4 regions of the Peribacillus asahii genome follow, and region 3 is predicted to be linked to each of the others. Evidence: riboswitches for the same ligand, from Rfam matches in the RefSeq annotation. Region 3 holds a riboswitch; each other region holds the start of a gene.
The links. Region 3 has a riboswitch for S-adenosylmethionine ahead of BAOM_RS20950 (methionine ABC transporter ATP-binding protein). Riboswitches for the same ligand answer to the same signal wherever they lie in the genome.

Region 1 (7,441 bases), 1.2 Mb from region 3:
GAAACGGCCAAAACATTTCTTTTAATTGGTGTGGATTCTCGCGGAGAAGAGGATTCGCGTGCAGATGCGGTCTTGCTTGCCCGTTATGAGCCAAAACAAGGGCAGATTAAGTTAGCTTCTATTATGAGAGATAGTTATGTGAAAATTCCAGGGTATGAAAAAGGATATCATAAAATTAATGCGGCTTATTATTATGGTGGAAGCGAGTTAATGAAAAAAACGATTTTAGAGAATTTTAACATCAACGTAGACCATGTTGCAGTCATTGACTTTCAAGGATTTGTTAATATAGTGGACTTAATTGCACCAGACGGGCTTACCGTAGATGTTAAACCAGAGATGATTTCAGATATGAGCATTGCAGCGAGCAGTGGAGAAAATGTGTTGCATGGGGAGCAGATTTTAAAGTATGTTCGTTTTCGTCATGATAATGAAAGTGATTTTGGTCGTGTTGAACGACAGCAAGAAGTGTTGGTGCAGTTAAAAGACCAGTTAATTCAGCAGCTGTCTAATGTGGATGGAATTGTTGCTTTACCAGGGATGATTGAAGAAGCGCTGACATATGTAGAAACAGATATTGGAATGAAAACGATGTTTGTATTAAGTTCCCAAGCGATGTTTCATCCTGTTGATTCGATTAAGACGTTGCGCATTCCTGTTAATGACAGCTATACAAACGAAATGTATCCGCATGCTGGTGCCGTTTTATCTATAGACTTTGAGAAAAATCAACAGGCTTTACAGGAGTTTTTTGAGTAAGTCTTGTTACATGAGATACGTGTATAACTACGATATTTTCGCGATAACGTATCATCTATATAAAAGAGGCTGCCTAAGCAGTCTCTTACTACATGATTTCATAAAACGGAGGATATTATAGCGATAGTTCAGACTAATCATTCTATTTCCTATATGGAATAAAGATTAATACCTCTCGTAATGCTTGTTGATTTAAAAGGGTAATATAGGAATCATTTCATTACACCAAGCAAGACAAAGTTGTTTGGGTCATAGTCAATCTTTTTTAAAGAGTTGAATAGGAAGAGCGAGTTACTTGTTTTACTAATTCAATAACAGTTGGAATATCCAGTGTGCTGCGATTTTTTACTAAGTGAGTTCCAATGATAAGCGCGTTTGTTTTAACGTTAATTCGTTGGTCCGTATTAGCAATTCCATCTAAATCAATTACAGGTGAAAGGTCGCTTGCTCTTCTAATTAATTCCCAGCCAGCAAACCCAAAGCTGTCTGCTTTCGCTTTTTGTAAAACATAAGATAATAGGCCATCAATGTTTTTAAATTCATCACGACTTTCATTGCTCCATAATGTTGAATAAACGCCTGTAAAAGTTGACCAAAATGTCTGAATATGAGAAAGAATACTCTCTTGATCCGCTTCTTCACGTGTAACAGCTTGGAAAAGGAGATTAGAAATAAATTGTCCTGTATCAAAGCCGATTGGACCATAGAAGGCAAATTCAGGGGCGATGACTTTTGTTTCGCTTTCGCTTGCCAAAATGTGTCCTGTATGTAAATCGCCATGCACTAGAGCTTCTTGTTCACTTATAAATATTTTTTTCAATTTTGCCACTTCTAGTTTTAATTCATGGTCGTTCCATAACGTTTCTACAATCTCGGATAATTCCACTTCATAGTTGGTTGGTGTATGCTCAAAGAATGGGCCGGTAAAGATGGAACTTTCTATAATTTTACACAGTTCTAGATTCGTGAAGGCACGTGCGATTTCTTTTTTTGTCGTTGATTCTAAGTAATAGTCGGATGTGTAAAATAAAGTTTTGGCTGCATATTCGCCAATATGTTGTGAAATAAGAGGATAGCTTTTGCCTTCAATAAGGCCAGTGCGAGCAATCTTTACATGTGATAAGTCTTCCATGACCGTAATGGCAAGCTGTTTATCTGCATAATACACTTTTGGGACATATTCGCGGCAATAGCTTCCGAATGTAAGTAAGGCATCTGCTTCAATAGCTGCTCGTTTTAATGTAAGCGGCCAGCTTTCACCTAGCACTTTTGCATAGGGAACGGCTTGTTTAATAATAACCCCTTTATTAGTTGCGTTATCTGCGACATGAAAAACATAATTGAACGTGCCAGCTCCAATTTTGTGGCAAGTTAATGTCGCGTCCTTATCTAATAATTCTAGCTTTTGTATGAGTGCAATCGCTGTTTCATTCGTTAATAATTCGAACGAGCCTTGTGTTTGTGTCAATATAATCCCTCCAGATTATCGTTTAGGCAAGTAAAAAAGCCTCTTTCGATTTAAGAAAGAGGCTTTGAAATGATGATTCAAACCTCTTATCTTTCAGAAAGAATTCTTTCTGATGGAATTAGCACCGTGCCTTGCGGATTATTTCTCCACATATTGCGGTCGGTTGCTGGGCGTCATAGGGCCATATCCCTCAGCCTGCTCTTGATAAGAGAACGTATATTTTTCATTTTTAATAAATTATAGTTAGCTTGGAAAAATAATAACAATATTCTTAAAACATTGTCAATATAAAAAATTAATAAAATTCCGGACGTCGGTCGGCAAACACAGGAATTTTATTACGCACTTCGCGTACTTTAGTAAAATCAATAGTTCCTGTTAAGATTTCGACCCCTTCACCTGCTTCATTAATAATCTCACCCCATGGATCAATGATTAATGAATGTCCGGCAAATATGTTATTCGGATCTGAACCTGTTCGATTAACGGCTACAACATACGCTTGATTTTCAATTGCACGGCTAATTAACAGCGCGCGCCAGTGATCTAATCGAGGTTTCGGCCATTCTGCTGACACAAACAATACTTCTGCTCCTTTTGTAGTATGTGCACGAAGCCATTCAGGGAAGCGGATATCGTAGCAAATGAAGCTCGCACATAGTTTGTCATCAAATGTAAATAAACCATCCCTTTCACCAGGTTGCAGGAAATGATGTTCATCCATCAATTGAAATAAGTGAAGTTTATCGTAATCTTTGACGAATTCTCCTTTATTATTAATCATAAGCATTGTGTTATAAATGCCGTCGTTTGTTTTTTTTGCGATGGATCCTCCAACGAGATGTACGTGATATTTCTTGGCGATTTTTTGTAAAAATGAAATCGTTTCTTTTGCTTCCACGTCGGCGATTTCTTCTAAGCGTGTTAAATCATACCCGGTAGTCCATAGCTCTGGTAAAATGAGGACATCCGGCTTCGATTGAACAGCCTGCTCAATGAGTTGTTCTGCTGCTGTATAGTTTGTTTCCGGTTTTCCAAAAGCAATATCCATTTGAATACAGGCAATGTTCCAGTTCATAATTTATACCTCCACAGTTTGAAAAAGTTCTTTACAACATTATCATAAACATATATCATTTTTGATTATAATTTCAAGAAATTTCAGAGAAGGTGCACGAATGTTTCAATTTGAACAATCCGAATTATTAAAAACATTACCGAAACAATTTTTTGCCTCGCTTGTTGCAAAAGTTAATAGCATTCAAGCTCAGGGACATGATGTCATTAATTTAGGACAGGGCAATCCAGATCAGCCAACGCCAGAACATATAGTGAAAAGTTTACAAATAGCTGCAGAGAAACCGTTGAATCATAAATATTCTCCGTTTCGCGGTCATCAATATTTGAAGGAAGCGGCTTGTGCTTATTATGAAAGAGAGCATGGAGTAGTGTTAGACCCTAATACAGAAGTTGCGATTTTGTTCGGCGGAAAAGCAGGGTTAGTAGAGCTTCCACAATGCTTATTAAACCCAGGTGACACGGTACTCGTTCCAGACCCAGGCTATCCAGACTATTTATCAGGTGTTGCATTAGCGAAAGTAAAAACAGCATTTATGCCACTGCTTGAAGAAAATTACTTTTTACCTGATTACGCAAGCTTAGACCGTGAAATTGTTCAACAAGCGAAAATGATGTTCCTTAATTATCCGAATAATCCAACAGGTGCAAGTGCTACGGCTGAATTTTTTGAGCAGACGGTTGCAATTGCGAAAGAACATTCGATGTGTGTTGTGCACGATTTTGCTTATGGAGCGATTGGTTTCGATGGAGAAAAGCCGCGCAGTTTTTTACAAACAGAAGGGGCAAAAGATATTGGGATTGAAGTATATACTCTGTCTAAAACATATAATATGGCAGGCTGGCGAGTAGGTTTTGCTGTTGGGAATAAAAGTGTGATTCAAGCACTGGAACTGCTTCAAGATCATCTATATGTAAGTTTATTCCCTGCTGTTCAAGAAGCGGCTGCAACAGCATTACTTGAGTCACAAGATTGCGTCCGTGAATTGGTGGCAACATATGAAGGGCGCCGTCGTGTGTTTATCGATGGGCTACGTTCAATCGGTTGGAACGTAACGGCACCGAAAGCTTCGTTTTTTGCTTGGCTTAAAGTTCCAGAAGGGTTCACTTCGGAGAGCTTTGCAGATTATTTATTAAATGAAGCTCACGTTGCCGTTGCACCAGGAAATGGCTTTGGTCAATTTGGTGAAGGCTATGTCAGAGTTGGGTTACTTACTTCTGAAGAAAGACTTCAAGAAGCTGTGAAACGAATTAAAGCGCTAAAGTTATTTACCATTAAACAATAAAAGCTATATACCTAATTTTTCTTATGGTGAACAACAAGCTTAATAGAAGAGGGGCACCCCAAAAATGGGTGCCCCTTTCTGCTTTAATCTATAGAGCATTTCATCGATTTGCCTTATGATTTCGCGAATTGATTGTTTGTAAGTTTCGTTGTTTTATAATGTGATACATAGCTATGGAGAATCATGCCCATAACAATGATGAACATACCAGTCCATGATAAAAGGGAAGGGAAGGCTGTCGATAGCAATAGGACTTCTCCAACAACTGTGAACAAAACTTCAAGCGATTGAGTCGCTTCAACAGCAGCTAGTTTTTGCATATTCCCCCTGACTAAATCAGTCGCTTGAAAGAATAGTACGGTCGCTAATACGCCGGAAGAGATGGCAACGAGCAAAGATTGAGTCGTTTGTTCAATACTTGGTACACCTACTGTAAACAGGCCATAAAGAGAAAGGATAAACCAAAAAGGCAGACTTGCTAATGTCATGCCTAATACTCGTTGATAGGCATCTAAACGTCCGACACAAAGATCCATCATTTTTCGATTTCCTAGCGGATAAGCAAAGGAGGCAATAATGATGGGGATAATTCCTAGTAATACGTGTTTTAACGAAATAGAGCTAGCGTGTTCGATTTGCATGAGAGCAATACCGAGTAAAATAATAAGCGACATCAATAATCCACGAACCGGTATTTTTCCTCTTGCTTTTTTGGAACCATTCGGTGTTGTAACTGTTAAAAAGAAAAGTGGTGCGAGCAAGGAACCAGAAATAATCGTAATTTGCCATGTGCTTGCAGTTAGCCATCCTGGTGCGAATGCTGCAGCAAAGCAAATCGGTGCATAAAATAACCCAAACCCAATAGAGGACCATAAAATCCACTGCCCCCAATGTTCTTTCATATTTTGAAAGAGGGGGCGTATGTTTTTTCTAGCGATGACAATTGCTAATAAAAAGGGAACCATGAAAAAGTATCGTAGTGAAGCGCTCCAAATCCAACTTCCCCCCGATAATTCCATTGCTCGATTTAAAATAAACGTTACGGAAAAAAAGAATGCTGCACAAATACCTAATATAATTGGACGCATCGGACACCTCAATCTTCCTGTGGATGTAGTAATGTTCGAAGACTTAACCAGTTTTCCTCCACAAGACTAGCAGCCGTCTCGCTATCTTTTTGGCGACAAGCTTCAATAATTTTTTGATGCTGTTCGAATGATTGAATACTTTTTTCAGAATTAAATTGTGCGATTTCTAAACGTTGAATTTTGGGAACAATCGGTTCAAGTGCTCGAATGATTTCTGGGTTGCCAGCAACATCTAAAAATACATTATGAAATAATTCATCTGCTTCGATTGCTTTAATAATATCTTTTTTCTGTGCGAATTGTAGCAATGTTTTATTCGTATACTCTAATTCATCAATATCTGATTCTTTCAATAATGGAACCGCTAAACGCGCAGCTAAAGCGTGTAGCGCTGCTATTACCGTTACGCCATGTTTTGCCTCCTCTATGTTTAATGAAGCGACCCGAGTTGAAGACCCAGGAATAGATTCTACCAGCCCTTCGTCTTCTAGCCGTTTAAGGGCTTCGCGAACGGGAGTCCGGCTAATTCCAAATTCCTCTGCTAATTCTTTGTCATTAAGACGCTGCTCAGGTTGCAGTTCAAGCAAGGTAATCGCTTTTTTTAACGCAAAATATACTTCATCACGAAAGGACAGTCGTTTAATTGGTTTAAAAGTATCATTTTTCATAAAACCAATATATCGCATTTTGGTTTTATTTACAATATTTATCATAAGAATACAATAGACTATGCTGCTAGCACTTTGGTGGAAATATGATACACTTTGTACGATAAAGTTTATTTTTGTGAAAGATAAGGAGCAGAGTACAATGAAAGAGACAGAAGTATACATATTAGGTGGTTTTCTTGGAAGCGGGAAAACGACATTATTACGAAATATTTTAAAGCAAGAAAATGAAGCAGGTCGAAAAGTAGCTGTATTGTTGAATGAGCTTGGCAGTGTGTCGGTGGATAGTGGACTCATTGACGATGATGTTCCATTAAAAGAGCTATTTGGCGGCTGTATTTGCTGTACGATTCAAGATAAATTGGAAGTGCAGCTTCATGAATTATTAACAGAAAATGAGCTGGAAGCAGTTTATATTGAAACAACAGGTGCAGCTCATCCGGTTGAAGTATTAGATGCGATTATGTCTCCGCTTTTTGCTGAGAAACTCACTTATAAAGGCATCATTACAGTAGTAGATTTATTAAGATGGCGAGATCGCGAGCAGTTGTCCCCACAACTGCGTCAACTGTTAGTAGAGCAAATTCATCATGCGGATTTTATTTTGCTGAATAAAAAAGATTTAGTGACTGAAATGGAGGCAGCTCAGCTTCTGTATTCGATTCAAGCTCTCAATGGGGATGCAGTATGCTTATTAACGGAGCAAGCGGAAGTGTCCATTGCTTCGCTTCAGCAGTTAAAAAGAAAACAAAGCCATCCACATCAAGAACTTGATGTGAATCACCATTTACATTTAAGCGCTATCGTTTATTCGTTTGAAGGAGCTATTAAGCAAACGGACTTTGAAGAGTGGATGAGAAGCCTTCCTGATACCGTTTATCGTATGAAAGGATACGTAGCTTTTACTCATTCGCAGTATCCATACTTATTTCAATATTCGTATGGCATGCCCATGTTAATGAATGAAATGATGAAGATGCCGCTTAATATCGTGATTATCGGTGAAAATGTGCAGAAAGAGCAGCTTATTTCTGAGTTGAAGGAGTTAGAAAGAAAGGCGAAGAATTAAACAATAATAAATTTGGTATGACTTTT
Region 2 (7,441 bases), 1.9 Mb from region 3:
GAGCTCCGCCAGCTAGCACTTCCGCACCTTCTGTAATCCCTTTAGCAATATAACCAAGTACGCGCTTTTGTTGTTCTTCGGAAACAAGCGGTCCAATTTGAGTATTTGGGTCAAGGCCTGCTCCTTGCTTAATGGATTTAGCATGACTTGCCATGTCAGCTACAACGTTATCGTAATGCTTCTTTTGAATAAAGACCCGAGAGCCGGCGCAACAAACTTGTCCTTGGTTAAACATAACACCGTTTAACGCGCCAGGAATCGCTTTAGAGAAATCAGCATCAGGCAGGATGATGTTTGGTGATTTTCCACCAAGTTCAAGCGTCACACGTTTTAGTGAATAGGAAGCAGAACGCATGATGCGTTTGCCGACTTCTGTTGAGCCAGTGAAGGCAATTTTATCTACTTCAGGGTGATCGACTAAAGATTGGCCTGCTGTTTCTCCAAAGCCAGGAATGATGTTGATAACCCCGTCTGGGAATCCTGCTTCAGAAATTAATTCAGCAAGGTAGAGAGCAGACAGAGGCGTTTGCTCTGCTGGTTTTAGAACAATTGTACAGCCGGTGGCAAGGGCGGCCCCAAGCTTCCACATGGCCATTAAGAGCGGGAAGTTCCATGGGATGATTTGCCCGACAACGCCAACGGCTTCATGTCTTGTATAGTTAAAATAGTTGCCGCTTACAGGGATAGTTTGTCCAACGATTTTCGTTGACCAGCCTGCATAATATCGAATATGTTCAATCGCTAATGGAATATCTGCATTAGTTGTTTCTCTAATTGGTTTACCGTTATCTAATGTTTCAAGTTGAGCAAGCTCTGTTTTGTTTTCTTCCATTAAGTCAGCGAGCTTGTACATTAAACGACTGCGCTCTGCTGCACTTAATCTTGACCATGGGCCTTCATCAAATGCTTTACGAGCTGCCTTGACGGCTAAATTGATATCCTCTTTATCACCTTCATATACTTCAACAAGTTTTTTACCTGTTGCTGGATTTGGAGTGGAAAATGTTTTCTTAGAGACACTTTCAACGAATTGTCCATTAATATACAGCTTTTTTGGTCCTTGTAAAAACTTTTGAAGCTTTTCACTAACTTGCAAAGTAAGATTTGACATAAATACCTCCTAAAATATACATAAAATGGTATTGTGCAAATCATGGTGAGGGATAAATAGGTGAGAGCATTTACGATACTCACTAATACATCTTAACAAATGTAATGATTATACTCAAATGTTAAATAGTGTTAATTTTAATATTTTTTTATAGGTGGAAATTTCTCTTTGAAAGGTGTGCCAAACTGCAGTTTGGCGCGAAAAAAGTCAAAAATCATCAGCATTCTAGGATAGATTTTAAAAAATGTCTATATTTTTGTCATGACAGTTGTATTTACTATAGTCGTGAACAAAAATAATAGATAAAATAGAAATGGGATAAAAATATATATAGTAGGAATTTTTTAAGTGTTACGGAAGTTCATCAGGAGGAATTATCATGGATAAAAAAACAAAACGGATAGCAGATCGCAAGCTGTTAGGGATTGCTGGGGCAGCCTGGATGTTTGATGCTCTCGATGTGGGGATGCTCTCCTTTATTATTGCGGCTTTGAAAATGGAAGAAGGATGGAACCTGACTGATGTGCAAGCTGGATGGATTGGAAGTACGCAATCGATTGGGATGGCTGTTGGGGCTTTACTGTTTGGAGCAATGGCGGATAAAGTAGGCCGTAAAAATATTTTAATTATTACGCTTTTACTTTTTTCTATCGGAAGCGGGTTATCAGCATTAGTAGGGACGATTAGTTTATTTTTAATTTTACGCTTTTTCATCGGCATGGGGCTGGGAGGAGAGCTTCCTGTCGCATCTACACTTGTAAGTGAAAGTGTAGCACCGAGCAAACGTGGACGAGTCGTTGTCTTATTAGAAAGTTTTTGGGCGTTAGGTTGGATTTTATCGGCTCTTATTTCTTATTTTATCATTCCGACATACGGCTGGAGAATTGCTTTAATCTTAAGTGCGTTACCAGCTTTTTATGCGGTATACCTACGTTTTAGTTTACCAGACTCACCGAAGTATGAAGAGTTGAAGCCGAAGGAAAAACAATCGATGCTTCAAAATATGAAAAAAGTGTGGGCGAAAGAGTATTCCAAACAAACTCTTATTTTATGGGTGCTTTGGTTCTGTGTTGTATTCTCTTACTACGGCATGTTTCTATGGTTACCAAGTGTGATGCTGATGAAAGGGTTCAGCTTAATTAAAAGCTTTGAATATGTGTTAATTATGACGCTTGCACAGCTTCCAGGTTATTTTACAGCTGCTTGGTTTATTGAAAAAATGGGTCGTAAATTTGTGTTAATTACTTATTTAATTGGTACAGCAGTGAGCGCTTATTTCTTTGGAACAGCTGAAGAGCTGCCGTTGTTAATTACATCAGGAATTCTTCTTTCTTTCTTTAACTTAGGTGCATGGGGGGCTTTATACGCTTATACTCCAGAGCAATACCCAACAGTGATTCGGGGAACAGGAGCAGGGATGGCAGCGGCTATTGGACGTATCGGAGGAATTTTAGGGCCGTTATTAGTCGGGTACTTAGTAGCTGCCAATACATCGATTAGCGCAATTTTTACGATTTTTACCGTTGCCATACTAATCGGTGCCATCGCGGTGGCTTTTGGTAAAGAAACAAAAAATACAGTATTAGAATAGAAATTTGAGAAAGGGGTGCACTTGCACTCTTTTTTCATTTAGGTTATGCTAGCATAGTTGAGCAAACGATTTCCTATGTTGATATTGACATTTATTTACTAATCATATAGTATTTATATACTTTCATATTACTTTTTAATTCTTATCCAGAGAGGTGGAGGGATTTGGCCCTTTGAAGCCTCGGCAACAGACCTGTTATAGGAACTGTGCCACATCCAACAAGCAGATGCTTGGAAGATAAGAAGAGTCGAATGAATACAGTAGCCTCTTCTTGGATAAGAAGAGGCTTTTTAAATATGCGCTGAATGTAGCTGGAATATGGAATGATATAAGAGGTTCAGGTATCACATAAACAGAATAGAAAGGGGTTATACATATGGAATTATTTAAAAAGATTGAAGAGAGAAAAGCGCTGTTAATTGATAAATTATTAGCAAAAGGTGTATACAAAACAAAAGACGAGCGGCATTTATATGATGTTCCATTAAAAGTATTAGAAGATGAATATAAGCTTGTTGTTAATAAACCCGATCAACACTCCTCTTCCTCATGGATGACATAGTGAAGATTGATTTGTTTACATAAACATGAAAATTGGAAGTTATGTTCGGATTGTCACAAAATATTCAAGAAATGTATTCATATTTGAGGATGTTTACAAATTTATCACAATTAGAAGGGATAAATTAGATTGATTTGGGACTAATTATCTATTATGATATTTTTGTAAATATATTGAAAAGTGGGAAATGGACGATGAAGAAACTATATGCTGAACTAATTAATGAAAAAATTGAGGAAAAAAGACAAGAAATGATTAGATTAGCTATAGATTTTGGTTTTACAAGTCAGCTGGCGGTTCAAGCAAGTCAAGAGCTCGATTCTCTTTTAAATGCGGCTGCAACTAGAGACAAATAGTTACACACTTCCTTTTCAAACAGATATTTGAAAAAATTCAAGAAAGCTATTGCTAAAAAATGAGCAATAGCTTTCTTTTATGTTGGCTATAATAAGCTTGTGAATCTAAAGCGATATTTAAGAAAGCCTTTAGGAGATGACTGCCGTTCATTCACAATTAGAATCCCTTAAGGGGGGGAGATTGAGTGATACTACAGGTCGACAAAAAGGGGTGTGTCATCATGGAAAAAACAAAAAAATGCCGGGACTCTCTAGTTGTTAAAACAAGTATCGTTCTTCCTCCAGACACGAATAATATTGGTACGATGTTTGGAGGGAAATTAATGGCGCAAATTGATGACATAGCAGCTATTTCAGCAATGCGCCATGCTCGGTCGCATGTTGTAACGGCTTCAACGGATTCGGTGGATTTTCTGCATCCAATTTCTGAAGGCAATGCGGTTTGTTTAGAAAGCTTTGTTACTTATACGGGCCGCACCTCCATGGAAGTGGTGGTAAAAGTAGTAGCTGAAGATTTGCAAAGCGGTGTTCAAAATTTATGCGCTCTTTCTTTTTTAACTTTTGTAGCGATTGATGAAAAGGGAAAACCTATTTCTGTTCCTCGTTTAATTTCAGAAACAGAAACGGAGAAAGCGCTATATGAATCAGCGAAAGAACGAGCACAAGCGAGAAAGAAGCGGAGAACAGATACACAATATATTGCCGATACTATTGGAAACGACCTTGTTTGGTCTTTATGAAAAATCGAGTAAATACTCGATTTTTTTGTTGTTCAAAAGGTATAAAAAAATAAAAATGATTAAAAATAACAGTAATTATTTGAGAAAATAACCAAAAAGTGTTAAAAGTTGAGTAATGTTATAAAAACGGTTAGGGGGATAGGCATGGAAAAGGAACTCCTGCGAGTAGAAAACCTAACAACCTCATTTTGTATTGATGATCAATATTATGCAGCTGTTGACGATTTATCTTTTACCGTTCATGAAAATGAAATTGTTGCCATTGTAGGAGAGTCCGGCTGCGGTAAGAGTGCACTTGCTTTGTCTATTATGCAATTGCACGATAAAAAGCGAACAAAATCAGAAGGTTCTATTATATATAAAGGGACAAACTTATTGAATGCAGCAGAATCGAAGTTAAATAAAGTTCGCGGTCGACATATTAGCATGATTTTTCAAGAGCCGTTAACGGCATTAAATCCCCTTATGACAGTTGGTAAACAAATAGAAGAAAGTCTTCATTATCATACAGATTTATCAAAGAAACAGCAAAAAGCTAAAACGTTTACTCTGCTTGAACAAGTCGGGATTCCGTATCCAAAACGCACCTATAAGCAATATCCTCATGAATTGTCAGGAGGAATGCGACAAAGAGTGATGATTGCAATTGCCGTAGCTTGTTCTCCTTCCCTTGTTATTGCCGATGAACCAACCACTGCACTAGATGTAACCATCCAAGCACAAATTCTAGATTTATTAAAAGACATTCAACAAAAAACAAAGATGGGTATTATTTTTATTACCCATGATTTAGGCGTTGTCGCAGAGATTGCCGATCAAGTGATTGTTATGTATGCGGGACAAATTGTTGAAAAAGGAAGTGTAAAAACAATATTGGAGAGGCCGCTTCATCCCTATACGAAGTCTTTGCTTTACTCTATCCCTACTGTGACGAAAGAAAAGAGTCGATTGCATGTCATTCAAGGGATGGTGCCGCCTATTGCGAAAATTAACAGAAGCGGCTGTCGGTTTAAAGAGAGGATTCCATGGATTTCTGTGCAATCGCATGCGCAATTTCCGAGGCTGCATGAAGTGGAACCAGGTCATTTTGTTCGCTGCACTTGTTATAAACAGTTTCACTTTCCGGAAGAAGGAGGTACAGCGATTCGATGACGTTGCTAAAAGTAGAAGATATCAAAGTTTATTTTCCAATTCGAGGCGGTTTATTTCATACAGTAGTAGACCATGTTCGGGCGGTGGATGGTGTTTCTTTTGAATTACAGCAAGGAGAAACGTACGGACTTGTTGGCGAGTCGGGAAGCGGCAAATCTACAACAGGAAAGGCTATTGTAAAGCTGCATCAGGTGACTGCTGGAACCATTACGTTTCAAGGCAAAGATCTTACGTATTTGAGCAGAGGAGAAATGAAGCCTTTTCGTAAAGATATTCAAATGATATTTCAAGATCCATATTCCTCTTTAAATCCGAAAAAGCGCGTGCTGGATATCATTGCGGAGCCGATTCGAAATTTTGAACGTGTATCGGCAACGGAAGAGAGAAAAATCGTGCAACAGTATTTAGAAAGAGTGGGGCTAAATCCAGATTCTATTTATAAATATCCACATGAATTTTCGGGTGGACAGCGTCAGCGGATTGGTATCGCTCGTTCTTTAACGTTGAAACCTAAATTGATTATTGCGGATGAACCTGTGTCAGCCTTGGATGTATCCGTCCAAGCACAAGTATTGAACTTTCTTCAAGATTTGCAAAAAGAATTTCAGTTAACTTATTTATTTGTAGGGCATGATCTTGGTGTCATTCGGCATATGTGTGACCGCATTGGTGTGATGTATCGCGGGCGGTTAGTGGAGGAAGGAACGAGTCAAGATATTTACAAAAATCCACAGCATATTTATACGAAACGGTTAATGGCCGCGATTCCCGATTTATCACCTGATGCTCGCGGGCAAAAAATAAGGCTTCGAAAACAGGTAGCTGAAGAATACAAGCAATTGTATTCTACCTTCTTCGATGAAAATGGACGAGCGTATGATTTAAAGCCGATTAGTGCCACACATAAAGTAGCATTGCCATAGGAGGTGAGAGGAAACCTATGTGGAAATTTATTGTACGCCGGTTATTGATGATGATTCCGCAGTTATTTATTTTAAGTGTTCTTGTATTTATGATGGCTAAAGCAATGCCGGGTGATGCTTTAGGAGGAAGAGAAATTGATCCGCGAGCTAATCCAGATGTGATTGAAGCACAGCGAGAAAAGATGGGATTAAATGATCCTTGGTATGAACAATATATTCGATGGGTGAGCAATGTTTCAAAGGGAGATTGGGGAGTATCGTACACACATAAAGTACAAGTAACGGATGTGATTGAAGACCGAATCTGGAATACAGTGAATTTGGCTCTCTTGACTTTAATTTTTACGTATTTAATCGCTATACCACTTGGGTTAATAAGTGGACGGTACAGCGATTCATGGATTGATAAAGTGATTACAGGTTATACGTATATAGGCTTTGCGACTCCTATGTTTATCTTTGCGATTATTATGCTCTTTGTATTCGGTTTTTCCCTTGATTTATTTCCGACGGGGGGAAGCGTTAATCCTACAGTGGAAGAAGGGACGTTTGCCTATGTACTAAGTAAAATTAATCATATGATTTTACCAGCGTTTAGTACGGCAATTGTTTCTACAACGGTTATCATTCAATATTTGAGGAATGAAGTCATTGATAATAAAATGAAGGATTTTGTTCGAACAGCAAAAGCGAAAGGCGTACCAGAAACAAATATTTATACTCATCATGTATTACGAAACTCTTTTTTACCGATTGCGGCTTTTTTAGGCTATGAAATTACGGGCTTAGTGGGTGGAGCGGTAATTATTGAGACGATTTTTAATTATCCAGGCATCGGTCAATTATTTCTGAGCTCTGTTCATGCCCGTGATTTTAGTGTTGTTACCGCAGTTGTCATGATGACTGGCTTTGCTACCCTATTGGGGACTCTTCTGTCCGATATTATTCTAAGTATAGTCGATCCGCGTATACGGATTGACTAAGGAGAGGTGAAGCGAGTAATGGA
Region 3 (7,441 bases):
TAGAAACATAAAGAGCCGTAGTAAAAGAAGAAGGGGAGAATAAAAAATGGCAGATAAAAATTATCGTTTTGAAACATTAAGTATTCATGGGGGATTGCAAGTTGATGAAACAGGAGCACGTTCATTGCCAGTTTATCAAAGCAATGCTTACTTATTCAAAGATACAGAGCATGCCGCTAATTTATTTGGATTAAAAGAAACAGGCTATATTTATACAAGACTTCATAATCCAACAGTTAGTGTGTTTGAAGAACGAGTGGCCCTTTTAGAAGGCGGAATAGGTGCTTTGGCTACCTCAAGTGGAATGGCTGCTATTACATTAGCGATTTTGAATATTGCTGGTGCAGGCGATGAAATTATCTCTTCTTCCACTATTTATGGCGGAACATACAATTTATTTGCTAATACACTTCCTAAATACGGAATCAAAGTGAAGTTTGTTGAGCCAAATGATTTAGAGAAATTTAAAGAATCGATTACACCTAGAACAAAGGCGATTTATGGAGAAACAATTGGAAATCCAAGCCTAAATGTATTAGATATTGAAGCACTTGCTGACATTGCACATGAAGCAGGGATTCCACTAATTGTTGATAATACATTTGCGACTCCGTACTTATGCCGACCAATTGAATTTGGAGCAGATATTGTTGTGCATTCTGCAACAAAATGGTTACTAGGAAATGGAACAACGATGGGTGGAATTATTGTAGATGGAGGTAAGTTTGATTGGAATTCACCGAACTTCCCTGGATTTACGGAGCCAGATCCAAGTTATGATCATTTAGTATTTGCCGAGGCACTTGGACAGGCTGCATTTATTGTGAAAGCTCGTGTTCAATTGCTTCGTGATATTGGTGCAACGTTAAGTGCACAAAGTGCCTTTCAATTTACATTAGGACTTGAAACATTACATGTACGAATGAAAGAGCATCTTGCTAATACAAAAGTGATTATTGACTATTTAGAACAACATCCGGCCGTTGAGTGGATTTCATATCCAGGTAAGGAAGACCATTCGGATAAAGCATTAGCTGATAAATATTTGCCTAAAGGGGCAGGTTCGATTATTACATTTGGTATTAAAGGTGGCCGAGAAGCTGGAGCGGCATTAATTAATTCCGTTCAACTATGGTCACATGTTGCGAATGTTGGAGATGCGAAGAGCTTAATTATCCATCCAGCTAGTACAACACATCAACAATTGAGTGATGCTGACTTACTGAAAGCAGGCGTAAGCGCAGACTTAGTTCGTTTATCTGTCGGCATTGAAAATGTAGAAGATTTAATTGATGATTTGAATCAAGCAATTGAAAAAGCGATAGCTGCGGCAGCGAAAGAAGTTGAATAAAACAGAATAGTCGGAAATTATCGACTTTTCTAAGACAATTGCACTCCCTATATATCTGTGATAAAATCACAAACATAATTATATATGAACTTAATCTATGTACGATTTAATTATATAGGATGTTACTCTTATCAAGAGCGGTGGAGGGATTGTGCCCGATGAAGCCCGGCAACCGGCAAAGCACTCGCTTTGAAAAGGTGCCAATTCACACAAAGTGTTACGCTTTGAAAGATGAGAGGAAGGATTAGTTTTTCCTGCCTCTCTGCTCATGTAGAGAGGTTTTTCTATTAAGGGTATATAAATCACTACATAGGAGAGTTTACTATCTTAATAGGTTTTATCTATTTTAGCGGGATGAACAGTCTCTATATTGTCGGGAGTGACAACTCGTTAAAGCAACTACCTTCAATGATATAGTTCGTTGATTGGATATAGAGGTGAGTGCAGTGATTTCTTTGTCAAAAGTCAACAAGTATTTCCGCTCAGGGACTGCGAAAAATGAGACCATTAAAGCGGTTAATAATGTGAATTTAACGATAAACAAAAGTGAAATTTTCGGTATAATTGGCTATAGCGGGGCTGGGAAAAGTACCCTGATCCGAATGTTAAATGGCCTAGAAACTCCTACAGAAGGTTCGGTTGTTGTAGCTGGTAAGGAAATTTCTAAAATTAAAGGTGCTGAGCTTCGCAAAGCACGCCAAGAGATTAGTATGATTTTCCAGCATTTTAATTTATTATGGTCAAGAACAGTTCAAGAAAATATTGCCTTTCCGCTTGAAATTGCGGGTGTTCCAGCTAAAAAACGAGCAGAACGTGTAAATGAACTGATTAAGCTTGTTGGGTTAGAGGGTCGTGAAAAAGCTTATCCTTCTCAACTAAGCGGTGGACAAAAGCAACGAGTCGGCATTGCGCGAGCGCTTGCAAATAATCCGAAAGTGTTGTTATGTGATGAGGCGACTTCAGCTTTAGATCCTCAGACGACGGACTCCATTTTAGATTTACTTGTCGATATTAATCAGCGTTTAGGGTTAACGATTGTACTGATTACACATGAAATGCACGTCATTCGTAAAATTTGCCATCGTGTCGCTGTAATGGAAAGTGGACAAGTTGTTGAGCAAGGCCCAGTCCTTGAAGTATTTAAAAACCCAACGGCTCCGATTACAAAGCGTTTTGTTCAGCAAGTAACAGAGCCAGAGGAAACAAAAGAAACTATCGAGAATTTGCTAGAACGTTTCCCAAAAGGAAAAGTCATTCAACTTACTTTCGTTGGGGAAGATGTAGAAAGTCCGCTTATTACAAAGTTAGTTCGTAATTTTGAATTAGATATTAATATTGTCCAAGGGAAAATTTCACAAACACGAAATGGCTCTTATGGAACACTATTTATTCATATTGATGGAAGTCATGAAGAAATTCTTCGCGCTATTCAATTTATAGAAGAGCAGCAAGTAGGCGTGGAGGTGATGACGCATGCTTGAAGAATTATTGCCGAATATAAATTGGGAAACGATGATTGAAGCAACAAATGAAACGTTATATATGACGGCGATTTCTGTTGCAGCCACTTTCTTTTTAGGGATTATACTTGGACTAGTTTTGTTCCTAACAGGGAAGGATAATTTATGGGAAAACCGATTCATCAATTGGATCATCAGTGCTTTTGTTAATATTTTTCGGTCTATCCCGTTCTTAATTTTAATTGTGTTATTGATTCCATTTACGAAAGCGATTGTCGGAACGATGATTGGAGAAAATGCAGCATTACCTGCACTTATCATTGGTGCTGCACCGTTTTATGCACGAATGGTTGAAATTGGTCTTCGTGAAATTGATAAAGGGGTTATTGAAGCGGCAAGATCGATGGGAGCCAAAACGAGTACAATTATATGGAAAGTATTACTTCCAGAATCTATGCCAGCCCTTATTTCCGGAATTACTGTTACATCAATTGCTTTAGTCGGTTATACGGCAATGGCTGGAGTAATTGGGGCTGGAGGACTTGGAAATTTAGCTTATTTAGAAGGGTTCCAACGTAGTCAAAATGACGTAACACTAGTAGCAACAATCATTATTTTAATAATTGTCTTCATTATTCAAATGATTGGAGACTTTATTACATCAAAATTAGATAAAAGATAAGAGGGGATGAAAAGAATGAAAAAGTTTTTAGGGTTTGCTCTAATTTTAGTTTTATCAATCGCCCTAGCTGCTTGCGGCAATGACAACAAAGATAATCAAGACGAAAAAGCCGCAGATAATGCAGAAGGAAACACAACGCTAAAAGTTGGCGCATCTAATACGCCGCATGCTGTTATTCTTGAAGAAGCAAAGCCGCTTCTTAAAGAAAAAGGTATTGATTTAGAAATCGTTCCATTCCAAGATTATGTATTGCCGAACAAAACATTAGCAGAGGGAGAATTGGATGCTAACTATTTCCAACACATTCCTTACTTAGAATCACAAATTGCTAAGAATGGTTATGATTTTGTGAATGCGGGCGGTATTCATATTGAACCAATCGCGATTTATTCTAAAAAATACAAAAGCTTATCTGAACTTCCAAAAGGTGCAACACTTATTATGAGCAGCTCAGTAGCTGACCATGGTCGTGCGCTTTCTTTACTTGAAGAAAACGGTTTAATCACTTTAAAGGAAGGTATTGATAAAACAAAAGCAACAGTTGAAGATATTGTAGAGAACAAACGTGATATTAAATTTGAAGCGAAATACGAAGCTGCTCTTCTTCCGGAAATTTATGCAAATGGAGAAGGCGACGCTGTATTAATCAATTCTAACTACGCTATTGATGCTGGTTTAAATCCTGTTGAGGATTCAATTGCTATTGAAGGTTCAAAATCACCGTATGTAAACGTTATTGCAGTAAATAAGAAAGATGAAAACAACGAAGCGATTAAAACATTAGTAGAAGTGTTACGCTCAAAAGAAATTCAAGATTTCATCACGAAAGAATTTAAGGGTGCGGTTGTACCTGTAAGTGAATAAGTGATGAAGGAAGGCGACTTGTTAATTAGGCAAGTCGTCTTTTTCAAGTGTTTCTAGGGTGGATAAAAGTCAAAAAGTACTATTTTACTCTGATTAAATGAAAAAGGTCTTTCAACGATAAGTCTTGAAGGGTAAAATGATAAGTGTTGGGTTTACATACATATGGGAATACTATTTAACAGGCTTTGTTTTTGCTCAACGTGTGATTTCAAATGAAGTCATCCAACAATCAACAGCGTGTTACACGGAGACTTCAATGTTAACTATTAATGTGTAATGTGATAACGGATGTTTTCTCGTATAATAATATGTCGTAAACAAAAGATAGTAGAGGTCGATGTTTGATTTTATGTTTACATATTTGTTGATGGAATAATGGAATAAGTAATAAAGTAAGGTGTGACATAAATCACGTATAATGGTTGCTTCTTAATTAAATTTGTTATAAAATTGTAATGAGAATAAAATGAGAATACATGTTAAGAAAATAAAACACATTATTTTCTAAATAAAATAGGAATTAGTTCACGGAGGTATAATTATGTCAGGTTCTACTTTAACGATTAAAGATCTTCATGTATCAATTGAAGGTAAAGAAATTTTAAAAGGGGTTAACCTTGAAGTAAAAGGCGGAGAAATCCATGCAATCATGGGACCGAATGGTACAGGTAAATCTACGCTTTCTTCAGCGATTATGGGTCACCCTAAATATGAAGTAACAAGTGGAAGCATTACTCTTGATGGTGAAGACGTATTAGAAATGGAAGTAGATGAGCGTGCTAAAGCTGGTCTTTTCCTTGCTATGCAATATCCAAGTGAAATTAGCGGAGTGACAAATGCTGATTTCTTACGTTCAGCTATTAATGCACGTCGTGAAGAAGGCGATGAAATTTCTTTAATGAAGTTCATTCGTAAAATGGATGAAAAAATGGAATTTTTAGAAATGAATGAAGATATGGCACAACGTTATTTAAACGAAGGATTCTCAGGTGGAGAAAAGAAACGTAATGAAATTCTTCAATTGATGATGATTGAACCAAAAATTGCAATCTTGGATGAAATCGACTCTGGTCTTGATATTGACGCCCTTAAAGTTGTATCAAAAGGAATTAATGAAATGCGCGGCGAAGATTTCGGTTGCCTTATGATTACGCACTATCAACGTTTATTAAACTACATTACTCCTGATTACGTTCACGTAATGATGCAAGGTCGAGTTGTGAAATCTGGCGGTCCAGAATTAGCTGCACGTTTAGAAGCAGAAGGATATGACTGGATTAAACAAGAATTAGGTATTGAAGACGAAACTGTCGGCGAAGAAGCATAAGTAGGAGGATTTGTCATGACTACAGAAACGAAATTACCGTTTGAAAAAGAGGATATTAACTCTCTTTCAACTCAAAATAATGAACCAGCTTGGCTAACTGAGCTTCGTGTTCAAGCGTTTTCTGACTTAGAAAACCTACCGATGCCAAAGCCAGACAAAACAAAGATTGATAAGTGGAACTTTACCGCTTTCCGTAAACATTCAATCGAGAGTGAAGTTTTTACATCAGTAGATGAGCTTCCAGAACAAGTGAAATCGATTGTGGCTATTGAAGAAAAGCGTAACTTATATATTCAACGTAATAATACGCCGGCTTATACAAGTCTTTCAGCTGAGTTGAAAGAACAAGGTGTTATTTTTACAGATATTCTAACAGCGGCTCGCGATCATGCAGAGCTTGTGCAGAAATATTTTATGAAAGATGGCGTGAAAGTGAATGAGCATCGCTTAACAGCTCTTCACGCAGCATTGTTAAACGGAGGAGCTTTCGTATACGTTCCAAAAAACGTAGAAGTGAAAGAACCAATTCAATCGATTTTCTTAGTCGATGATGCGGATGCAACGCTTTTCAACCATGTATTAATCGTGGCAGAAGATAACAGCTCTGTAACGTATGTAGAAAACTATTTCTCAACTGTAGAAACGACAAATGGTATCGCAAACATCGTAACAGAAGTCATTGCCAATGCAAATGCGAAAGTAACATATGGTGCAGTGGATACGTTAAATAAAGGGTATACAACATATGTAAACCGTCGTGGTGTAGCTGGGCGAGATGCACGTATCGAGTGGGCACTTGGCTTAATGAATGATGGAGATACAATTTCAGATAATACAACGTATCTAATGGGCGATGGCTCTTCAGGTGATACGAAAACGGTTGTTGTTGGTCGTGGAGAACAAAAACAAAACTTCACTACGCAAGTGATTCATTACGGTTTACGTTCCGATGGACAAATTCTAAAGCACGGGGTTATGAAAGATAGTGCTTCTAGTATTTTCAACGGAATCGGAAAAATTGAGCATGGTGCAACAAAAGCAAATGCTGAACAAGAATCACGCGTGCTTATGTTAAGTGAAAAAGCTCGTGGAGACGCGAATCCAATTCTTCTTATTGATGAAGACGATGTTACAGCAGGACACGCAGCATCTGTAGGTCGCGTAGATCCATTGCAACTTTATTATTTAATGAGTCGTGGTATTTCCAAACAAGAAGCAGAACGTTTAGTTATTCACGGATTCTTGGCCCCTGTTGTTAATGAACTTCCAATCGAAGGTGTGAAAAAGCAACTTGTTGAGGTCATTGAAAGGAAAGTTAAGTAATGAACCCATACGAAATTCGTAAGCTTTTCCCTATATTAAATCAAGAAGTGAACGGTCAGCCATTAGTATATTTAGATAGTGCTGCGACATCGCAAAAACCGGCTGTAGTTATCGAAGCGATTGAACAATATTATCGCGGGTACAATTCGAATGTACATCGCGGAGTGCATACACTTGGAACAAAAGCTACGGATGCGTATGAAGGTGCTCGTGAAAAAGTACGTAAATTCATTAATGCTTCCTCTATTGAAGAGATTATCTTCACTAGAGGAACAACCACTTCTTTAAATACGGTAGCAAGAAGCTATGGTCTGGCTAATGTACAAGAAGGGGATGAAATCGTCATCTCGTATATGGAGCACCATAGTAATATCATTCCTTGGCAGCAAGTGGCGAAACAAACGGGTGCTGTGTTGAAATATATTCCACTTCAA
Region 4 (7,441 bases), 1.2 Mb from region 3:
ATTGGAAGGATTCACTAATTAAAATTAAAGGGATAATCTATAAAGGAAATCAGAGTGAATGGATTGCAGTAGAATCAAAGGCAAATCTTTACTCTTTACAGCTTAAAACAATAGATAAGAAAAATGTCGCCTCCTTTCAAGAAGGCTGGATGCCGGTAGAGTGGGCTAAACGATTTGAATTAAATACACCGATTATTACCTTTTCTTCGATAATTACTGAACAGGAGAGAGTCATTGTTTTAGGCTTTTTAGCCGCTGTATTACATCACCGTGATCATTGAATATCTGATTTAAAACAGAAGTGTAGTCAATTTTATGAATATTTGATATAATGTATAGATGAAATTACATAGCTAATCAGGAGATGACAATAAATGAGTTTGTTAAATGAAATTCTTGACTATAATGAAAAGTTTGTTAATGAGGGGGAGTACACAAAGTATCAAACTACTAAATACCCTGATAAAAAAATGGTGGTTATTAGTTGTATGGATACTCGTCTTGTCGAGCTGCTTCCAAAATCTATGAACGTTCGTAATGGTGACGTAAAAATTTTAAAAACAGCAGGAGCTATCGTTTCCCATCCATTTGGAAGTGTAATGCGTAGTATTCTTGTGGCTGTTTATGAATTAAAAGCAGATGAAATTTATGTGATTCCGCATCATGATTGTGGAATGGCAGCCGTTAATACAGATGAAATGATTAAGAAAATGGTTAATCGTGGTGTTCCAGAAGGTACGATTTCAACAATTGAAAATTCAGGAATTGATATTAAAAATTGGCTTCGCGGATTTGACGATGTGTATGAAAGTGTAAAACATAGTGTGAATTGTATTAAAAACCATCCACTAATTCCACAAAACATTCCTGTTCATGGGTTAATTATCGCTCCAGATACTGGGGAATTAGAAGTGGTTGTTGACGGATATAAAGAATTAGAAAACGTTAAGTAAGGTGCTTGAGGGACATGCTTTGTTTCCTTCTATAATTATTGTAAGGCTTATTAGTTAAATAATAGGGGCCATTTGTGGCTTATTGCGTGCGAAGCTTTGGTTTCGCACGCTTTTTAGTTTTTGAGAAAGCTGCCATATCGCACCATAGTTAGTTACAAGGCTTTGTTATACAATACTGTTGATTGTTGGCTTATTTGCGTTATTAACAAAGCCATTTGTAAAGAAGATTCCTACTGACACAATTCAACTGAAAATGCTATGATAGGATTAAATGTAGTGTTTTTAAGTATTCAACAGGATAGGATGGATGAGACAAGATGATTATTGATTTATTAAAAAGCCATGGCTCAGGTAATGATTTTTTCATTATTGATGAATTAACGACGGATCTTTCTTTTACAGAAGAAGAACGCCGCCAATTAGCACTAGCATTATGTAATCGTGATAGTGAATTAGGGGCAGATGGTATTTTATTCGTATTAAAAAGCGAGCGTGCTGATGCAAGAATGCGCGTGTTTAATGCAGATGGATCGGAAGCATCTATGTGTGGGAATGGGCTGCGCTGTGTAGCTCGCTATGCAATTGATACGCTCGGTAAAGAGAACTTAGTTATTGAAACGATGAAAGTGGATTTAGAGGTTGAAAAGGTAGATGATGTATATGAAGGGATCCCAACGTTTAAAGTGGAAATCTCACCGGTAAGCTTTGATGTTAAGGATTTGCCGCTTGTGATTGAACAAAGCGAATTACAAAACGAACGATTGCCAGAATTACATGATACGCTTCTTTTTTCGGCGTTAGCTGTACCAAATCCACATTTAGTTACGATTGTAGATAGCGAAATGATTCATTCTGATGTTCAGGAAGTATTAGCAACAAAAGTAAATGGACCGAATGAGCTTTTCCCAGATGGAGTAAATGTAAGCTTCGTAAAACAGTTAGAAGAGGGACATATTTATGTCCGTACATTCGAACGCGGTGTTGGCTTTACAAACGCATGTGGAACAGCGATGTCAGCTTCAAGCTTAGTAACATGCTTAAATGGTTTAAATCAGCTTGAAAGTGATATTTCCGTATTCAATAATGGTGGTAAAGTGAAATGTGTTGTTCATAAACGTGATAATCAATATTCCATTGACTTGATTGGGAATGCTACAAATGAATACAAAGCAACAATTGAAGTGGATTTAAATTGTCCAGAGCAATTTAATGTGCTGACAAAAGAAAGTTTTGATCAAGAAATTACGCTATATGCGAAGCTTAAAGCAGACGTACAAAGCTATTTAAAAGAAGTGTTATAAATAAGAAAGGGCGTTTCCGAATAACATCGGAACGCCCTTTTTTTGTGGATAGATAGTGGGTAAAGCGCTTTTTGACTTTAATATCAAGAACAATACAGTTGCTAGATAAAGTCACATAATATAATTGAAATTTATTTATAAGAATCTCATTAATTTTGCTTTGTTTAAGTAGCCTTATTTTCTCTAAAGGATAAGGCAGTTGAGGGTTTTAGGAACTTCTATCTTATTCACAGAATAATATTTATAATAAAGACAAGGAGTGATGTGTATGGATCAACCGTTTGAATTGCATGGCGATTCTATTAGGGATTATATCTGCAAGGATGAAGAACCTGAAGGTGACTATCGAATTTTACGAACATTTAAAACCCCCACCCAGCGGATTGCCCTCGTCGATTATATTGGTGAAATGTTGATTTATAGCAATGGTGACGTCATGTTTGGCACAACAGATGGTGAGAGTATTTATGCAGAAGTGATGGTACACATTCCAATGGCTGCTGCACGCAAGCGGAAGAATGTTCTAATCATCGGTGGGGGTGGTGGAGTAACGACCCGCGAGGCCCTTCGTTATTCTGAAGTGGAGAAAATTACTACCCTCGACATCGACGAAGTGATGATAGATTTCGGTAAAAATTTGGAGGCTTTGGTACAATTTAATCAAGGTTCATTGAATCATCCTAAAGTTCAGGTCGTAATTGAAGATGGCAGAAAGTTTGTCGAGAAAGCCGGGGAAAAGTGGGATGTTATTATTATCGACCTTCCTGAGCCAACTGACAAATGTCCTGAGCTTTCCCGTCTCTTCAGCAGGGAGTTTTACAGCTTCTTGAAAGACCGTTTAGAACCAGGGGGTGCAATCTCTGTGGCTTGTTCCGCTTTTCCCTGGATGCCTGAGTACTTTTGGAGTATACAGAAAACCCTCAAAAAAGCTGGTTTCTATGTACTGCCATATCACAATTTCGTCGCGAGAGACGGAGAGGATTGGGCGTTTTGTCTGGCTACAACGTCCCCTGTTAAAGCAAATGATTTACGTATGTTAGTTCCAACACAGTACCTGTCACTTGAACGGCTAACAGATATGTTTTATATGCCGTTTCATTTTGTGAACTTTAAGAATAAAGGCAAAGTCCAAACAGACAGCAATACGGTGTTGCTTGATATTGTAAATGAAGCTGATTGAGTTGAACTTTATCATTTTCTATTTGGCCCCCAGCGTGTCCCCCTCAAGCTAACAATGTAAATGACTAGATACGAAATGATCTTTTTTCAAAACTAGCGAGTGCTAAAAAAGTAGACAAGCTAAAGAAGCCTATTAAAACGCAATGTTTTTCGCTAGATATTTTGTCTAGGCTGCCTCGCTATTTCATACACAATTCCTAGATTAAATAAATAATTAAAAAAAATACAAAAAAAGGTAAAAGACGAATATTGTTCGTGATTTGTCTCTAATTCTTAGTTATTTTGTTTGAAAAATTCAAAAATTAACTAGAAGGTATTGAATTTCATCATTGTTTCATGTAAATTAAGAATAATTATATTGTAATTTAATTTGAAATGTTTAGAAAAGTTTATATAAATCAATCTTATCGAGAGAGGTGGAGGGACTGGCCCGATGAATCCTCAGCAACCAGCTGTGTAAGCTAAGGTGCTAAATCCAGCAAGCGGGCGCTTGATAGATGAGGAGAATGTTTCTTATGAAAACCTTCTTCTTTTATTAGATAGAAGGTTTTTTCTTTTTCTTACACCATTGAAATAAAGCAGAAACTGAATTGTTTTTGGGAAAGGGTGCACATATGGAGTTTCGTAAAGAGCTAAAGCAAAGAATTTTAATTGGGGAAGGAGCAATGGGGACACTGTTGTATTCCCGTGGCATCGACCATTGTTATGAAGAATTAAACTGTACAGAGCCTGATCAAATTGAAGCGATTCATCGTACTTATTTGGATGCGGGTGCTGATATTTTACAATCGAATACGTATGGGGCGAATTTTCATAAATTAAAGCGCTATGGATTAGAAGATCAAGTGAGTCAAATCAATCGTCAAGGAATTGCGATTGCTAAAAAGGTTGCGCAAGGGAATGCGTTTGTGTTTGGAACGATTGGTGCTTCTAGAAGTATTAGAAAATCTGATTTAAGTTTAGAAGAAATTAAACGTAGTTTCCGTGAACAGCTATATAGTTTACTACTTGAAAGTCCTGATGGATTATTATTCGAAACATATTATGATTTAGAAGAATTGGAAACAGTGTTGCAAATTGCAAGACAAGAAACGAATATTCCGATTATTACAAATGTAACGTTGCATGAACTTGGGAATTTACAAAACGGTGTTCAGTTAAATGAAGCATTTAAGCGCTTAGAACAATTAGGTTCAGATGTAGTTGGGCTTAATTGTCGCTTAGGTCCGCACCATATGATTCGCGCTTTAGAATCTGTTCAACTTCCAAGCAATGCTGTGCTTGCAGCGTATCCTAATGCAAGTTTACCAGATTATGTGGACGGCCGATTAGTGTATGATGCGGCGCCGGAATACTTTGGCTCAAGTGCGCTTCAATTACGTGACCAAGGAGCATCCATTATTGGAGGATGTTGCGGTACGACACCGCAGCATATTACAGCAATGAAAGCAGCTGTTTGTGATTTAGCTCCAATCGTTGAGAAAAAAATGCAAGTAACGAAAGTGGAAACAATTGAAGTTCGGGAACAAGATCGCACCCCTGCTTTATATGAAAAAGCGAAAACAGAAAGAACGATTTTAGTAGAGCTAGATCCACCTAAGAAACTGGGAATCGAAGAGTTTATGAAAGGGTCTAGAGCTTTGAAAGAAGCTGGAGTTGATACGATTACGTTAGCGGATAATTCGCTCGCTTCCCCTAGGATTTCTAATGCAGCGTTGGGTATGTTAATTAAATCACAGCTTGATTTAAATCCGCTTGTGCATATTACATGTCGTGATCGAAACTTAATTGGATTACAGTCGCATTTAATGGGCCTACAAACCTTAGGATTAAATGAAGTATTAGTTATTACAGGAGATCCTTCAAAAATTGGCGATTTCCCGGGTGCAACATCTGTGTATGATTTATCTTCTTTTGATTTAATTAGTTTGGTTAAGCAGTTCAATGAAGGACTTTCGTATTCTGGACAAAGTCTTGGCCAAAAGACGAATTTTAAAATTGCTGCGGCTTTTAATCCAAATGTGAAATATTTAGATAGAGCGGTTCAACGAATGGAAAAGAAAATTGAATGCGGCGCTCATTCATTTTTAACACAGCCGATTTATTCCACTTCACAGATTGAAGAAGTATACGAAGCAACGAAGCATTTAGAGACACCTATTTTTGTCGGCATCATGCCGTTAACTAGTACCCGTAATGCCGAATTTATTCATAATGAAGTACCAGGAATTAAGTTGCCAGATCATGTTCGCCGGGCAATGGCAGCAGCAGGTAATGACCCAATTCAGGCGCAAAAAGAAGGTGTGGCAATCGCACGAGAACTTGTGGATGCGGCAATGGATAAATTTAAAGGTATTTATTTAATTACTCCATTCCTTCGTTATGAAATGACGGCGGAGTTAACGCGCTATATTAGAACGCTTGATCAAACAAAAACATCTGAGGTGGCAGCATATGAGTAAAAAGTCAATTAACGAACAACTACAATCAAAAATTCTATTACTGGATGGCGCAATGGGTACGATGCTACAAGCCGAAAATTTAACAGCTGAAGATTTTGGTGGAGAACAATATGAAGGCTGTAATGAATATTTAACGCTGACTCGTCCTGATGTGATTCAAAAAATCCATGAAGCGTATTTTGCTGCAGGTGCCGATATTGTTGAAACGAATACATTCGGGGGTACGAGTATTGTTTTAGATGAATACAATCTAGGTACACTTGCTTACCAGTTAAATAAAGAATCAGCAGAAATCGCTGTAAAAGCGTGTGAAGTATATTCAACAGAAGCTTGGCCAAGATATGTGGCAGGTTCAATGGGGCCAACAACGAAAACACTATCAGTTACAGGTGGAACGACTTTTGATACATTAAGAGAGTGTTATGAAGAGCAAGCCCTTGGATTAATTGATGGAGGCGTCGATTTACTTCTCGTTGAAACATGTCAAGATATGCTAAATGTAAAAGCTGCTTTTTTAGGCATTAAAGGAGCCTTTGAGAAGAGTGGTAAGGAACTCCCGATTATGATTTCGGGAACGATTGAGCCAATGGGAACGACATTAGCTGGTCAATCCATTGAAGCGTTCTATCTTTCTTGCGAGCATATGAAACCAATTTCGGTCGGTTTAAATTGTGCGACAGGTCCGGAATTTATGATCGATCATATTCGGACATTAGCGGATTTATCAAATAGTGCGGTTAGCTGTTATCCGAATGCAGGGCTTCCGGATGAAGAAGGACATTATCATGAATCTCCAACTTCTCTTGCTGAGAAAATGAAGCAATTCGCAGAAAAAGGCTGGGTCAATATTATCGGTGGTTGTTGTGGGACGACACCAGCGCATATCGAAGAGTTATCGAAAGTGCTTCAAGAAGTTCAGCCGAGACAACTTCCAGAGCAGCCGCATAATCATGCTGTTTCTGGGATTGAACCGTTGATTTACGATGATTCAATGCGTCCGTTATTTGTCGGAGAACGTACGAATGTCATTGGCTCACGCAAATTTAAAGAATTAATACGCGATAAGAAGTTTGAACAAGCGGCTGAAATCGCCCGTGCTCAAGTGAAAACTGGAGCTCACGTTATTGATGTTTGTTTAGCAGACCCGGATGATGATGAATTAGGTAATATGAAAGCATTTGTTGAAGAAGTGGTTAAAAAAGTAAAAGTACCGCTCGTAATTGATACAACAGATGAACTTGTTTTAGAGCAAGCGTTAAAGCACTCTCAAGGTAAAGCCATTATCAATTCGATTAACTTAGAAGATGGAGAAGAGCGATTTGAGAAAATTGTTCCTCTTATTCATAAATATGGAGCGGCTGTCGTTGTCGGAACAATTGATGAAGAAGGTATGGCTGTTGATGCAGAACGTAAGCTGGAAATCGCTAAGCGGTCTGTAGATTTGCTCGTGAATAAATATGGATTAAATCCACGTGATTTAATTTTTGATCCACTTGTTTTTCCAGTTGGGACAGGGGATGAACAGTATATTGGATCAGCGCTAGAA

Region 1: another riboswitch for S-adenosylmethionine. It lies ahead of mtnK (S-methyl-5-thioribose kinase); the one in region 3 lies ahead of BAOM_RS20950 (methionine ABC transporter ATP-binding protein).
Region 2: another riboswitch for S-adenosylmethionine. It lies ahead of BAOM_RS06585 (Fur-regulated basic protein FbpA); the one in region 3 lies ahead of BAOM_RS20950 (methionine ABC transporter ATP-binding protein).
Region 4: another riboswitch for S-adenosylmethionine. It lies ahead of BAOM_RS14665 (bifunctional homocysteine S-methyltransferase/methylenetetrahydrofolate reductase); the one in region 3 lies ahead of BAOM_RS20950 (methionine ABC transporter ATP-binding protein).

The regions. Positions count from the first base shown of each region.
Region 1 is NZ_CP026095.1:3,020,613-3,028,053, reverse strand. Features, by position in the region: gene BAOM_RS14835 (LCP family protein) at 1-759, shown strand, start outside; gene mtnK (S-methyl-5-thioribose kinase) at 1,025-2,227, opposite strand; SAM riboswitch class I at 2,311-2,438, opposite strand; gene BAOM_RS14825 (carbon-nitrogen family hydrolase) at 2,523-3,305, opposite strand; gene BAOM_RS14820 (pyridoxal phosphate-dependent aminotransferase) at 3,406-4,590, shown strand; gene BAOM_RS14815 (DMT family transporter) at 4,704-5,678, opposite strand; gene BAOM_RS14810 (GntR family transcriptional regulator) at 5,687-6,346, opposite strand; gene BAOM_RS14805 (CobW family GTP-binding protein) at 6,489-7,415, shown strand.
Region 2 is NZ_CP026095.1:1,337,162-1,344,602, forward strand. Features, by position in the region: gene BAOM_RS06575 (aldehyde dehydrogenase family protein) at 1-1,111, opposite strand, end outside; gene BAOM_RS06580 (MFS transporter) at 1,491-2,702, shown strand; SAM riboswitch class I at 2,842-2,946, shown strand; gene BAOM_RS06585 (Fur-regulated basic protein FbpA) at 3,079-3,264, shown strand; gene BAOM_RS24885 (aspartyl-phosphate phosphatase Spo0E family protein) at 3,399-3,620, shown strand; gene BAOM_RS06595 (acyl-CoA thioesterase) at 3,842-4,360, shown strand; gene BAOM_RS06600 (ABC transporter ATP-binding protein) at 4,505-5,512, shown strand; gene BAOM_RS06605 (ABC transporter ATP-binding protein) at 5,509-6,435, shown strand; gene opp4B (oligopeptide ABC transporter permease) at 6,453-7,418, shown strand.
Region 3 is NZ_CP026095.1:4,235,348-4,242,788, reverse strand. Features, by position in the region: gene BAOM_RS20955 (O-acetylhomoserine aminocarboxypropyltransferase/cysteine synthase family protein) at 47-1,351, shown strand; SAM riboswitch class I at 1,477-1,589, shown strand; gene BAOM_RS20950 (methionine ABC transporter ATP-binding protein) at 1,798-2,832, shown strand; gene BAOM_RS20945 (methionine ABC transporter permease) at 2,825-3,493, shown strand; gene BAOM_RS20940 (MetQ/NlpA family ABC transporter substrate-binding protein) at 3,509-4,357, shown strand; gene sufC (Fe-S cluster assembly ATPase SufC) at 4,899-5,684, shown strand; gene sufD (Fe-S cluster assembly protein SufD) at 5,700-7,007, shown strand; gene BAOM_RS20925 (cysteine desulfurase) at 7,007-7,441, shown strand, end outside.
Region 4 is NZ_CP026095.1:2,992,699-3,000,139, reverse strand. Features, by position in the region: gene BAOM_RS14685 (hypothetical protein) at 1-281, shown strand, start outside; gene BAOM_RS14680 (beta-class carbonic anhydrase) at 375-953, shown strand; gene dapF (diaminopimelate epimerase) at 1,271-2,254, shown strand; gene BAOM_RS14670 (spermidine synthase) at 2,523-3,434, shown strand; SAM riboswitch class I at 3,835-3,937, shown strand; gene BAOM_RS14665 (bifunctional homocysteine S-methyltransferase/methylenetetrahydrofolate reductase) at 4,048-5,895, shown strand; gene metH (methionine synthase) at 5,888-7,441, shown strand, end outside.